3 regions of the Enteractinococcus fodinae genome follow, and region 1 is predicted to be linked to each of the others. Evidence: predicted binding sites of a transcription regulator. Region 1 holds the regulator's gene; each other region holds the start of a gene.
The links. The regulator HrcA, encoded in region 1, represses chaperone genes, less so after heat shock. The targets are predictions, from matches to a motif close to TTNGCACTCGNNNNNNNCGAGTGCNAA.
Positions count from the first base shown of each region.

Region 2: groES (co-chaperone GroES) is a predicted target of HrcA. The motif match lies at 2,725-2,751, and genes of this name have one in related genera.
Region 3: groL (chaperonin GroEL) is a predicted target of HrcA. The motif match lies at 2,658-2,684, and genes of this name have one in related genera.

Region 1 is NZ_JAVDYJ010000001.1:1,547,893-1,552,091, forward strand. It holds gene J2S62_RS07280 (16S rRNA (uracil(1498)-N(3))-methyltransferase) at 1-423, opposite strand, end outside; gene dnaJ (molecular chaperone DnaJ) at 420-1,556, opposite strand; gene hrcA (heat-inducible transcriptional repressor HrcA) at 1,638-2,651, opposite strand; gene J2S62_RS07295 (DUF3097 family protein) at 2,809-3,657, shown strand; gene J2S62_RS07300 (DUF4870 domain-containing protein) at 3,780-4,169, shown strand; gene hemW (radical SAM family heme chaperone HemW) at 4,182-4,199, opposite strand, start outside.
Region 2 is NZ_JAVDYJ010000001.1:818,879-823,077, reverse strand. It holds gene J2S62_RS03935 (organic hydroperoxide resistance protein) at 14-436, opposite strand; gene groL (chaperonin GroEL) at 643-2,235, opposite strand; gene groES (co-chaperone GroES) at 2,286-2,582, opposite strand; gene J2S62_RS03920 (MarR family winged helix-turn-helix transcriptional regulator) at 2,800-3,300, shown strand; gene J2S62_RS03915 (MFS transporter) at 3,324-4,199, shown strand, end outside.
Region 3 is NZ_JAVDYJ010000001.1:2,094,553-2,098,751, forward strand. It holds gene J2S62_RS09755 (SDR family oxidoreductase) at 1-748, opposite strand, end outside; gene groL (chaperonin GroEL) at 889-2,526, opposite strand; gene J2S62_RS09765 (LytR C-terminal domain-containing protein) at 2,734-3,402, opposite strand; gene J2S62_RS09770 (DUF3263 domain-containing protein) at 3,399-3,638, opposite strand; gene J2S62_RS09775 (uracil-DNA glycosylase) at 3,713-4,199, shown strand, end outside.

The sequences.
Region 1 (4,199 bases):
CTGGGCTGCGGCATGGAGCTTCGCCTCCCATTTGGCGCGCATTTTTGCTGCTCGTTCAGGACGCATTCGCACGATCGAGCGCTGGGCTTGCCACGGTGTGATCGCATCGACGCCTACTTCGGTGGCCATTTCCACTGCCATGAGGTCCCGATCGCCTTTGGCCAGTGCTTGTACCAGGTTGATCCGCACGGCTGGGCTGGGTTGGACTTCGACCGTCTCGACGATTATGCCGGCCGACTGCGGGTCAGCTGAGGTGATGGTGCCGTGTGCTAATGTACCGGCCCCGTCGGACACCATGAGCAGATCCCCCAGGCCCAACCGCTGGGAGCGGATCGCATGAGCTGAAGTCGCAGCGTCCAGATAGACAGCGTCTCCTGGAGCCTTGCCCGTCACGTCCGAACTATAGAACAGCGGGCGTGTCACGATTCATCGTGGGAAAACATGTTGTCGAATCCGGATTTGAGGCGAGAGAAAAAGCCCCGGGATTCGACTTCACCGTTGGCCACGTCTTCGGCACGCAATTCGGCCAATTGCGTCAGCAGGTCGCGCTGTTCGTCAGTTAGGCGGGTTGGAGTAGCAACGTTGAGGGTGATTTTCATATCACCGCGGCCGTTGCCCTGGAGCCTTTTTGCGCCGAGATTTTTCAACGTGACCACATGTCCCGACTGCGTGCCGGGTTCGATGGTGAAAGCCTGTTCTCCGTCGAAAGTATCCACGGTAATTTCGGTGCCCAATGCGGCAGCGGTCATGGGCACGGTCATCGTGGCGTGCAGGTTGTCACCCTGGCGAGTGAAAATGTCGTGTTCCCGGACGCGAATCTCGAGGTAAAGATCGCCGTTCGGGCCACCGGCCACTCCGGCCTCGCCGCGGCCGGCAAGTTGGATGCGGGTACCGTCACGGACGCCGGCAGGTACTTTGACCGTAAAGGAAACCCGCTCGCGGACGCGTCCCTGGCCAGAACATTGGCCACAAGGATCGGTAATGACGTCCCCAAAACCGCGGCAGGTTGGGCAGGTTTCGGTGGTCATCATGCGACCCAGAATGGAATCGACGGGACGAGAAATCTGTCCAGCACCACGACACGTTGTACAGGTTTCTGGATGCGTACCAGGTTCCATGGCCGAGCCTTCACAGCGTTCACATCGCACCGCGGTTTCGACCTCAATGGTCTTTTCTGTACCGAAGACCGCTTCTTCGAGATCGATATGTGTCGCGATCAGGGCATCTTGTCCACGACGGGCGCGGGACGCCGGGCCACCACTTCCACCACCCCCGAAGAACGTTTCAAAGATGTCGGAGAACCCGCCGAATCCGCCGGCACCACCAAAGCCTGCCTGACGGCCATCTTCGTGGCCGGTCGCGTCATAATTTCGACGCTTTGTACTATCCGAGAGCACTTCGTAGGCGTGAGTAACGGCTTTGAACTGTTCAGAGGCTTCTTCGGAAGGGTTGTGATCCGGGTGCAATTGACGGGCCTTTTTGCGGTAGGCCTTTTTGATTTCTTGTTCTGTGGCGTTACGGTCAACACCCAGGATCTGGTAATAATCTTGTGCCACTTGTTGGTCGAGTTCCTTTCAGTTCAAGCCTGTCTGCCTGAAACCGTTACATGGTCGAACGTCTATTATCGCGCCTATAGGCTAACTTGACAAAATCCGTGATAAGTATCGTGCGATCGCCCGTACCGCTGACATCGTCGAGGGGTAATCCATGCGGGTTGGACCCACTACACCGATCTTGGCGGCATCTCCTGGCCCGTATCCTGCGGCCACCACCGAGGTGTCCCCTAGTGAACCGAAGTTCTCATCACCGATACGTACCGATACCCCGTGCGCGTCTTGTTCCATTTCTGTCAACAGTTTCAGTAAGACTACTTGTTCTTCCAGGGCTTCAAGAATCGGACCGATGGAAGAACCGAAATCTTGTGGAGACCGGGCGAGGTTTGCTGTGCCGGCTAGCATAATACGGTCACGATGACCTTCTTCTGCTAACAATTGCAGGGCACGCCCTAGAACTTCAGCCAACGTTTGATCTTCGCGTGGGATCACCGTGTGAATCTGTGCTAGCGCTTTCGTCATCTCGTAAGGGCTGACGTTATCCAGATACTTCATAAATACCTGGGCGAGAACATCAAGCCGCTGCTGATCAACGGGTTCATTGACATACACCACACGCTGATCAACCCGCCCGGTCGACAGGATGAGTACTGCCAACATCCGGTCTTCAGACAAGATGACAAACTCCACCCGACGGATCACTGACGAGTCCATTTGGGGGTATTGCACTACGGCAACCTGACGTGTCAGCTGCGATAGTACCTGGACGGTCGAGGCCATGACGTCGTCAATATCGTCGGCATTATTGAGCAGCGTGGTCACCGCACGTCGTTCGGCGACAGACAAGGGCCGAACCTCTGAGATGCGGTCAACGAAATAGCGGTACCCTTTATCCGTGGGGACTCGCCCCGAGGAGGTGTGCGGCGCTTCAATCAGGCCCTCGTCTTCGAGTGCGGCCATGTCGTTGCGAACGGTTGCCGATGACACGCCCAGATCGTGGCGTTCCACGAGAGCTTTCGAGCCGACCGGCTCCCGGGAGGCAACATAGTCTTCCACGATGGCTTGCAAAACTTTCATACGCCGTGGCTGGTCAGTCATCCACCCTCCCCAAAAAAATTAGCACTGTAGACAGTTCAGTGCTAATGCTAGCCGGAAACTGTCAGGGATTACAGAATGACTTGCTGGTTCTTCGCTGTTGACTGATCAGCCTTTGATAACCTCAATTGAGCACTCGAGCAGAAAGAGATCTTAGGCTATGAATTGGGACCAGTGGGGACCATCCGAGACTGTCGGTCGCCCGGCCGTTACCGCCCCGAAAAAAGTAGCAGCGGCCAGAGGGTTAGTCGTTGAGGATGCGACTTCGGGCTTTACCGGGGCGGTCGAGCGTATTGAGAAATCCGGCGGGGTTCACCTCGTAGTGTTAGCAGGGCGCCGAGACCGGCGACGTTCTTTCCCATTGGGGCTGGGCTTTATGATTGACGGTCAGCCCGTCGAACTTGTCGTCCCCTCTCCGGCCCGCCAGTCAGCACCGCAGCGCACCGCCTCAGGTTCTCGGGCAGTCGGAACGCAGCGCGCAAAAGTCGCCAAAGCATCGCGGATCTGGGTCGAGGGTGTCCATGATGCCGAATTGGTTGAAAAGATTTGGGGGGAGGATCTGCGCGTAGAAGGCGTGGTAGTAGAACCCTTGCACGGGGTTGATGATCTGGCCGAGGCCGTCCGCGCATTCCAGCCAGCAACACGCCGTCGCCTGGCGATCTTGCTAGATCACCTCGTGTCGGGGTCGAAAGAGGAACGCTTGGCAGCACAGGCCATGCAGGTTGCAGGCGCCAAAGACAACGTGCTGATCGTAGGTCACCCGTATGTGGACATCTGGCAAGCAGTGAAACCTGAGGTGATAGGGATCAAAGCCTGGCCGAAGATTCCACGCAGTGAAGACTGGAAAACCGGGATGCTTGCCAGGTTGGGTCTCCCCCATAAAACCCCGGCGGATATCGGGCGGGGTTGGAAGACCATCCTGGCTCGAGTTAAGAATTTCACTGATCTTGAGCCCGAGCTTTTGGGCAGGGTTGAGCATATGATTGATTTCGTGACAGTCCACGATTAGCTGAATAGCTCTGACTCGCTCATAGATGTCAGGCCAGCCACATAATCGGGTTTAGACTGGTGATTGTTTGCTATGATCAGCCGGGTTACTTCCTGCTGAATGAAACGTAAAGGATGCTCGCCGTGTCGCAATCCCCTGGCACCTCACAGAATGGCCCCGGTTCCACCACTCGTGGTCCCCTGACGCCATCTGAAGACCGCCAATGGGCAACAGTTGCTCACTTTGGTGCGTTCCTGGGATTTGTCCCCTCACTTGTGGTGTTCATCGTGTTTCGCTCTCGCGGTCCGTTTTCCGAACAAGAAGCCAAGGAAGCGTTGAACTTCACCTTGCCGCTCACCGTCGTGGCGATTGCCTTCAATATTTTGGCGTTTTTGCCCGTAATGGGCGCGATCTTCGGTGTGGTTGCAGTATTGCTCTGGCTGTTCATGACGATCTCAGGAGTCATTGCGGGTATCGAAGTTAATAAGGGACGTCCTTATCGCTACCCGTTCAATCTCCGTATTATTCGATAGCCTGACTCGGTGCTAAAAACCGGCCAAGCG
Region 2 (4,199 bases), 730 kb from region 1:
TCACGTGCGATGCTTAGATCGCGGTGATTTTTACGGGGATGTTGCCCCGAACTGCCTTCGAATAGGGGCACAATTCGTGCGTGCGTTCCGCGACCTGCTGTGCGGTTTGCTGTTCAACGCCCGGAATTTCAACCTTCAACTCGACGGATAGGCCGAAGCTTTCGCCTTCTTTACCAATGCCGACTTCCGAGTAGACGACAGCGTCACTCGTATCGACGTCGAATTCTTTACCGGCCAGACCTAATGCGCTGCGGAAGCAGGCGCCGTAACCGACGGCAAAGAGTTGCTCGGGGTTGGCGCCGCCGCCAGGTCCGCCTTGTTCCTTCGGCGCGCGTAGGTCGACATCAACCATACCGTCATCGGTCGTTCCACGGCCGTCACGGCCACCGGTGATCTCAGCTTTTGCGGTGTATGCGATCTTTTCAGGTGTCTTCATACATGTGCTCCTCTCATCGAAGCTGCGTTGCTTCAGTTCAGGTGCCGAATGACTGGCGACCCATCTCCCAGCATCGTCATTTGGGTCCTCAGTGTCTAGGAATGAGCACGCGTGACAGACATTTCACAGGTGCTTATCTGGTTCTTAATGCACAAGACCTCCATCCCGAAGCTGGGATGGAGGTCTTGGGTGAAGCGTGGAAGAGCTTAGTCTTCTTCGTCTTCGACCTGGTCTGCGACCAGGGTTTCGGTGGTGAGCACCATACCGGCGATCGAGGCGGCGTTGGCCAGGGCCGAACGGGTCACCTTGACCGGGTCGATGATGCCGGCATCCACGAGGTTGCCGTATTCACCGGTTGCGGCGTTGTAGCCTTCGTTTGGCTTCAGATCGGCTACGCGGGAAACAACGACGGAGCCGTCTTCGCCAGCGTTCAGGGCGATCCAGCGGGTTGGCTGAACGATGGCGCGGCGCACAACGTTGACGCCGGAAGCTTGGTCTGATGGCAGATTCTTCAAAGAATCGGCTTCATCAAGGGCGGCAGCAGCGTTGATCAGGGCGGTACCGCCACCGGCAACGATGCCTTCTTCCAGTGCTGCACGGGTTGAAGAGACCGCATCTTCGATGCGACCCTTGCGCTCTTTGAGCTCAACCTCGGTGGCAGCGCCAACTTTGATGACCGAAACGCCACCGGCCAGTTTGGCCAGACGTTCCTGGAGTTTTTCACGATCCCAGTCGGAGTCGGTGGCTTCGATCTCGGAACGGATCTGCGAAACACGGTCAGCAACGTCCTGGGCTTCACCGGCGCCATCCACAATGGTGGTGGCTTCCTTGGTGACGGTTACGCGACGTGCGCTACCCAGCACTTCCAGACCAACCTGATCCAGTTTCATGCCCAGGTCTTCTGAGACGACCTGTGCACCGGTCAGGGTGGCAATATCCTGGAGCATGGCTTTGCGGCGGTCACCGAAGCCAGGGGCTTTGACGGCAACTGCGTTGAGGGTACCGCGCAGTTTGTTCACAACCAGGGTCGACAGGGCTTCGCCGTCGACATCTTCGGCAATGATGAACAGTGGTTTCTTTTCCTGCAGGACTTTTTCCAGCAGTGGCAAGAAATCCTGGACGTTGGAGATCTTGGACTGGGTCAGCAGAATGTATGGATCTTCCAGCACGGCTTCCTGACGCTCCGCGTCAGTGACCATGTATGGCGACAGGTAACCCTTGTCGAATTCCATACCTTCGGTGATTTCCAGTTCGGTGTCAGTGGTCGAGGATTCTTCAACGGTGATAACACCGTTGACACCGACGGTGTCGAATGCCTTGGCCAGCAGTTCGCCGATTTCGGTTTCACCCGAGGAAATGGCGGCCACGTGGGCAACCATGTCACCGGATACTTCTACGGCGTTTTCCAACAAGCGTTCCTGCAGTACTTCTACGGCAGCTTCGACACCTTTTTTGACTTCTCCGGGTGCTGCACCGGCAGCTACCAGACGCAGACCCTCATTGACCAGAGCCTGGGCAAGAACGGTTGCGGTCGTGGTGCCGTCACCGGCGATGTCTTGAGTTTTGGTGGCAACTTCTTTTGCCAGCTGGGCACCCATGTTTTCATAGGGGTCTTCCAGTTCGACTTCGCGTGCAATGGTCACGCCGTCGTTGGTGATGTTTGGGGCGCCCCATGATTTATCGAGGACAACGTTGCGGCCTTTTGGACCAAGGGTGACTTTTACGGTGTCAGCCAGCTTGTCCACACCGGCCTGCAGTGCGCGACGAGCATCGTCTCTGAATAGCAGCTGTTTAGCCAACTGTGCTCCTTTATGGTTCGGTTCGAAAAATGGTTACTGACGGGGCAGACTTATTTTTCGATGACAGCCAGCACGTCACGAGCAGACAGGACCAGGTACTCCTGGCCGCTGTATTTCACTTCGGTGCCGCCGTATTTGGAGAACAACACAACGTCGCCTTCGGAAACATCAACGGAGATGCGTTCGCCGTTATCAGCAACGCGGCCTGGGCCGACTGCTACGACTTTTCCTTCTTGTGGTTTTTCCTGTGCGGTATCTGGGATAACCAAACCGGAAGCAGTGGTCTGCTCGGCGGCCAGTGGTTCAACTACGATGCGGTCCTCAAGAGGCTTGATGGAGACAGCCATGAATCTCTCCTACTAATGTAAAAGGTAAATATTCTGATTATGCCGGGCAAGCCACCCGTCGTCGCGGGTGCCGGATGGCTGGAACCTAAAGGCTTTTAGCACTCGCAGCATGCGGGTGCCAATTCCCAACTGTATTACCGGATTAGCACTTGGTCAAATAGAGTGCTAATCCCGTGATCCATTGCACATTCACATAGGGCGTTTATATAATCTCTTTATGTATTCCACGCCTGATCCCCTGGCAGATCCCCCAGAACACTCAGCGACCGCCAAGGCCCAGGCAAGTACGCCGCAGCAGCCACTAGCTAATCAAATCCTGGCATCGGCTTCGCGCTTCGCCCGCGTGGTCACCCAGGCTTCTGACATTCCAATTTCGGCCGTCTCAATGCGCGCGCTAGGGTACATCGAACGCCACGGTCCGCAGCGCATCTCACGCATGGCGGCCTACGAATCCATCTCGCAGCCGGCAATGACTTCTGCGGTGAACCGCCTCGAAGAAGACGGACTCGTAGTGCGCCACGAGGACCCCGCCGATGCACGGGCTCAACTGGTCGTACTGACTGAGACCGGCCGGCAGCTCCTTGACGAGTATCGCCAGCAAGTTGCCACCGTCTTACAGCCCAAACTTGAAGCCCTGTCAGTCGAGGAATACTCCGCTATTGAGCGCGCAGTCGATTTACTCAATTCCCTCACCGACGATCTGACAGGAAACGCCTAACCCACGAAAGCAGCTGATCACTCATGTCCAGCAGGACAGCCGGAAAGTTTTTAGCACAACCCGCCAGCGTGTGGGCCATTACGTTTGCCACTGCAGTGTCCTTTGTCGGCATCGGTCTGGTCTCCCCCATCTTGCCCACCATCGCAAACGAACTCCAGGCGTCCGCCTTTGAATCGATGCTGCTTTTTACCTCATCCTTGCTGGTCACGGCCGGCACCATGTTTTTTGCGGGCTTCATTTCGACGAGGATCGGCATCAAAGCCACACTCGTCTCCGGGCTGGTACTCATCATTATTTTTGCTGGCATTTCCGGGCTGTCAGATACGATCGGTCAGATCATTGGACTTCGCGCTGGCTGGGGTTTCGGCAACGCACTGTTTTTCACCATGGCACTGGCGGGTATTGTTGGCGCAGCCAACGGTGGCTCCGCCGCTGCCATTATCTTGTACGAGGCCGCGCTTGGTATGGGAATGGCTCTGGGCCCGCTCGTGGGAGGCACCTTGGGCACGATCTCCTGGCGAGCACCCTTCCTCGGAACCGCCTTGCTGACGGCACTTGCCGCGACCACAATCGCAATCTTTGTCAAACCCCTCCCCAAACCCGACGACATGCCCATCTCTGTCGGGTTCAGCGTCCTTCGACGTCGCCCCCTGCTCGTCTGGTCAGCAGCCTCCCTCTGTGCGAATTTCACGGTCATCTGTGTCTTGGCCTATGCCCCACACGCACTGGCCGGGGCAGCAAAGGCCTCCGGTGCAGAGCACTCATCGCTCACCCTTGGACTCGTCTTTTTTGGCTGGGGTAGCGCCTTAGCTATTTTTTCGCTCGTGCTCCCCAGGCTCATGAGCCGCTATCTCGGACTCATCCCCGCCATCCTGACCGGTCTGGCCCTCATGGCAAGT
Region 3 (4,199 bases), 550 kb from region 1:
AAATTCGCTGGGCTACGTCGGAAGGTTCCAAGATGGGTAACAGCGGATTGGGGGAACTGGCGCCAGCAAACATCCCGGTGGACACGTAGAAGGGGTGGACCGATAGGGTGTGAATCCGGCGCCCATGATGGCGTAGCTCGGCCCGTAGGGACTCAGTGAATCCGTGTGCTGCCCACTTCGAGGCCGCATAGTCGGTTTGCCGGGCGACTCCGGTGAGCGAAGCAGCCGAGGCAATGACGGTGACTGACCCGAAATTATTCGTCAGCATATTCGGCAGAAACTGGCGGGTGACACGATACAGCGCCAACGCGTTGACCTGAAAGGTATACTCTACGTCCTCGTGATTTTGGTCCAGAAAGAGCTTGCCGGTCACGACCCCGGCATTATTGATCAGAAAATCGATCCCGCCGATGCGCTGGCGCACGGCATGGCCCGCGGCATCGACTGACTCATCTGAAGCCAGATCCACCACGTCATAGGAAGCATCTATGCCCAGCGACTGGATGTGTTCAACGGTCGCCGCTGCAGCATCGGGGTCGATATCCCAGACCACGACGTGCGATGCAGAACGCTGTGCTGCCCCCAGAGCCAAAAGACGCCCTAGTCCAGACCCGGCGCCGGTCACCAAGACGGTTTGGCCGCGCAACGACATTTGTCGTTCGGCTCGTTTGCGGTACCAGACCCCTGCGGCGCCCAGGGCACCCGCGCTGAAGGTAATGTTCCGAGCGGCACGTAGCAGTTTGCTCACGACGATTCCTTTCTGACCTCTCGAGTCATTCTACCGAGGCTTCAGAAGCTGTGAGTACACCTGAGGGTATTAACGGCAGTTGCCCCGGTGAAACACCGGGGCAACGCGTCAGACATGTGAGCTGTACGAAGACAGCGAGCTTACATCATGCCGCCCATACCACCCATTGGGTCCATGCCACCGGCAGCGGCAGCTGGATCAACAGGTTCTGGCTTCTCAGCAATAACAGCTTCGGTCGTCAGGAACAGGCCTGCGATCGATGCGGCGTTTTCCAGTGCGGAACGGGTGACCTTCACTGGATCGTTGATGCCAGCTTCCAGCAGGTTGATGTACTCGCCGGTTGCTGCGTTCAAGCCGTGCTCTGCTTCAAGGTTCTTGACCTTGTCGACGACCACACCTGGCTCGAAGCCAGCGTTTTGGGCGATTTGTTTCAGTGGTGCTTCGATGCCGATTTTCACAATGTTGGCACCGGTGGCTTCATCGCCTTCTAGCTTCAGATCGGCAAATGCGGTCTGTGCAGCTTCGATGAGTGCTACGCCACCACCGGCGACGATGCCTTCTTCAACGGCAGCTTTCGCGTTGCGGATGGCGTCTTCGATGCGAGCCTTGCGTTCTTTGAGCTCGACCTCGGTTGCTGCACCGGCGCGGATGACGGCAACACCGCCGGCCAGTTTGGCCAGGCGCTCTTGCAGTTTTTCGCGGTCGTAGTCCGAATCGGTGTTTTCGATCTCGGTACGGATCTGCGAGACCCGACCGGCGATCTGCTCGGAGTCGCCGGAACCTTCAACGATGGTGGTTTCGTCCTTGGTGACAACCACCTTGCGGGCGGTGCCCAGCATGTCAAGGTTGGCGTTTTCCAGGGTCAGGCCAACTTCTTCGGAGATGACCTGGCCGCCGGTGAGGATCGCGATGTCGTTGAGCATAGCCTTACGACGGTCGCCGAAGCCTGGGGCTTTGACGGCGACTGACTTGAAGGTGCCACGGATCTTGTTGACCACCAGGGTTGCCAGGGCTTCGCCTTCAATATCTTCGGCGATGATCAGCAGTGGTTTGTTCGACTGCATGACCTTTTCGAGGATGCCAACCATATCTCGGGCGTTGGAGATCTTGGAGTTGACGATCAGGATGTAAGGGTCTTCCAGAACTGCTTCCTGGCGTTCGCCGTCGGTGGCGAAGTAGCCGGAGATGTAGCCCTTGTCGAAGCGCATACCTTCGGTCAGTTCCAGATCCAGGCCGAACGTGTTGGACTCTTCAACGGTCACAACGCCTTCTTTGCCGACCTTATCCAAGGCTTCAGCAATCAGGCGACCGATTTCGAAGTCACCGGCTGAGATCGCAGCGGTGTTAGCAATTTGTTCAGTGGTTTCGACTTCACGAGCCTGCTGCTGCAATGCGTCGGTGACAGCTGTAACGGCTTTGTCGATGCCGCGACGCAGGGCGATTGGGTCGGCTCCGGCTGCAACGTTGCGCAGGCCTTCGGAGACCAGCGCCTGGGCCAGAACGGTTGCGGTAGTCGTACCGTCACCAGCGACATCATCGGTGCGCTTGGCGACTTCTTTGACCAGCTCGGCGCCAATCTTTTCGTATGGGTCTTCTAGTTCGATCTCTTTTGCGATCGAAACACCATCGTTGGTGATGGTCGGTGCGCCCCACTGTTTTTCCAGTACGACGTTGCGGCCACGTGGGCCCAGGGTTACCTTGACCGCCTCAGCCAGAGCGTTGAGACCCGCTTCTAGGCCGCGGCGTGCTTCTTCGTCAAATGCAATGGTCTTAGCCATGTATTGCACGGTCCTTTCGGGACGAGTTGGTTCCACACCTGCACCACAGTGCCCGCGACGGCAAACTCCTGCCCTGACCGGGTGGCGGTACAGAAGTTTCAGCTGATGGTGAGGTTTATCTGCGGGCAACTTTGGCAGTCACACCCGCAGAGTGCTAACACTAGTTTTAGCACTCGGGACCCCTGAGTGCAAGTAGCTAAAGTTCTGTTAATCAGCGGTGAGCACGACGAGCACACCGTCAACAGAGGCCTCATACACCGCGACCGCACCGACTTCGTCTGCCACGGCGCGCGCGGTCGCCTCGTTATCGGAGTAAAACACCGTCGTTTGAGCCGGGACCTGACCGCTCCAGTTGTCCGCGACCGGCACATTAAACCCGGCCGAACCGAGCTCTTGAGCGACCTGTGCGGCATAGCCCTGAATGGTGGAGGCGTTATACACACCTACCGGCAACTCATAGTCGACGGCTTCATCAGGAGCCTCGGTTTCTTCCGGGGAGGGCTCTTCTGGTTCCGGTGTCTCGTCGACTTCTTCAACCTCAACGGTCTCGGGGGCTTCGACCTCTTCGACGGGTTCGGGCTCGTCGAGCTCTTCTACCTCGTCGTCGACATCTTGGGGTTCATCGTCAACCGGAGCGATGACCGTCTCTTCGGACTCTGGACCGGCCTGATTTAGCGGGTCAGACGGATACAACCATAAATAGGAGCCGATACCAACGGCGAGCGCTGCTCCGCCGGCGAGAATAATGGCGTTGAGTTGTCCGGCACCTTTGGGTACGGGAAACTCTTTGCGGTGTGCACCCTGTTGGGTCGTGTAGCGTTCGACGTCGTCGAAGCGATCCCGGGGGTATTGATCTTGTGTCGATTGCTGGGTCACGGAGTCATACCTTCTACACGCTGGACTGTCGAGCGTGCGTTTAATAACCGTTCTACGAGCATCGGATCGTATGCATAGGCGCGTTCGGTGGTGATCAGCCGGGCAAGCTTGTGATAGTACCGGGTTGGGGTCATGCCGAAGGTATCGGTGATATCTCGGTCTTTAGCACCGGCGTAATGCCAGGAGCGTTTTTCGAATTCCAGCATTTGCTGGTCTATCGCGCTCAGCGCTGCCATGCTTCCCCCTTCTGATCGATTCGTCGCCACCAGTCTAAACTACCGCATCCTTCAGACTTCGTTAGGCTAATCCCATGACCTTTTCTGCTTGGCCAAATATTCATCCCTCTTGGCACCCAGTGTTGGCCCCTGTGGTCGAAGAGCTGACTGCACTCACCGAACATATCCGTTCTCGCCGAGAGGCCGGTGAGCACATTGAACCGCAACCGGAAAACGTCTTGCGGGCCTTTCGGATGCCCTTGGACGCCGTCAAGGTGCTCATCGTCGGGCAAGACCCCTACCCGACTCCCGGTCATGCGGTGGGGCTGAGCTTTGCCCTGCATCCACATGTGCGGCCGATTGCGCGATCGCTGGTCAATATCTTTCAGGAATTACACGATGATCTCGGCATCGAACCGGCGGAGTCTGGTGATCTGTCAGCATGGGAAGCCCAGGGTGTGATGTTGTTGAACCGAGTGCTGACCGTGACAGCCCACGAGGCTGGTTCCCACCGCAATATTGGGTGGGAGAAAATCACCGAGACCGTCATTGCAGCGTTAGCTCAGCGCGAGCAGCCTTTGG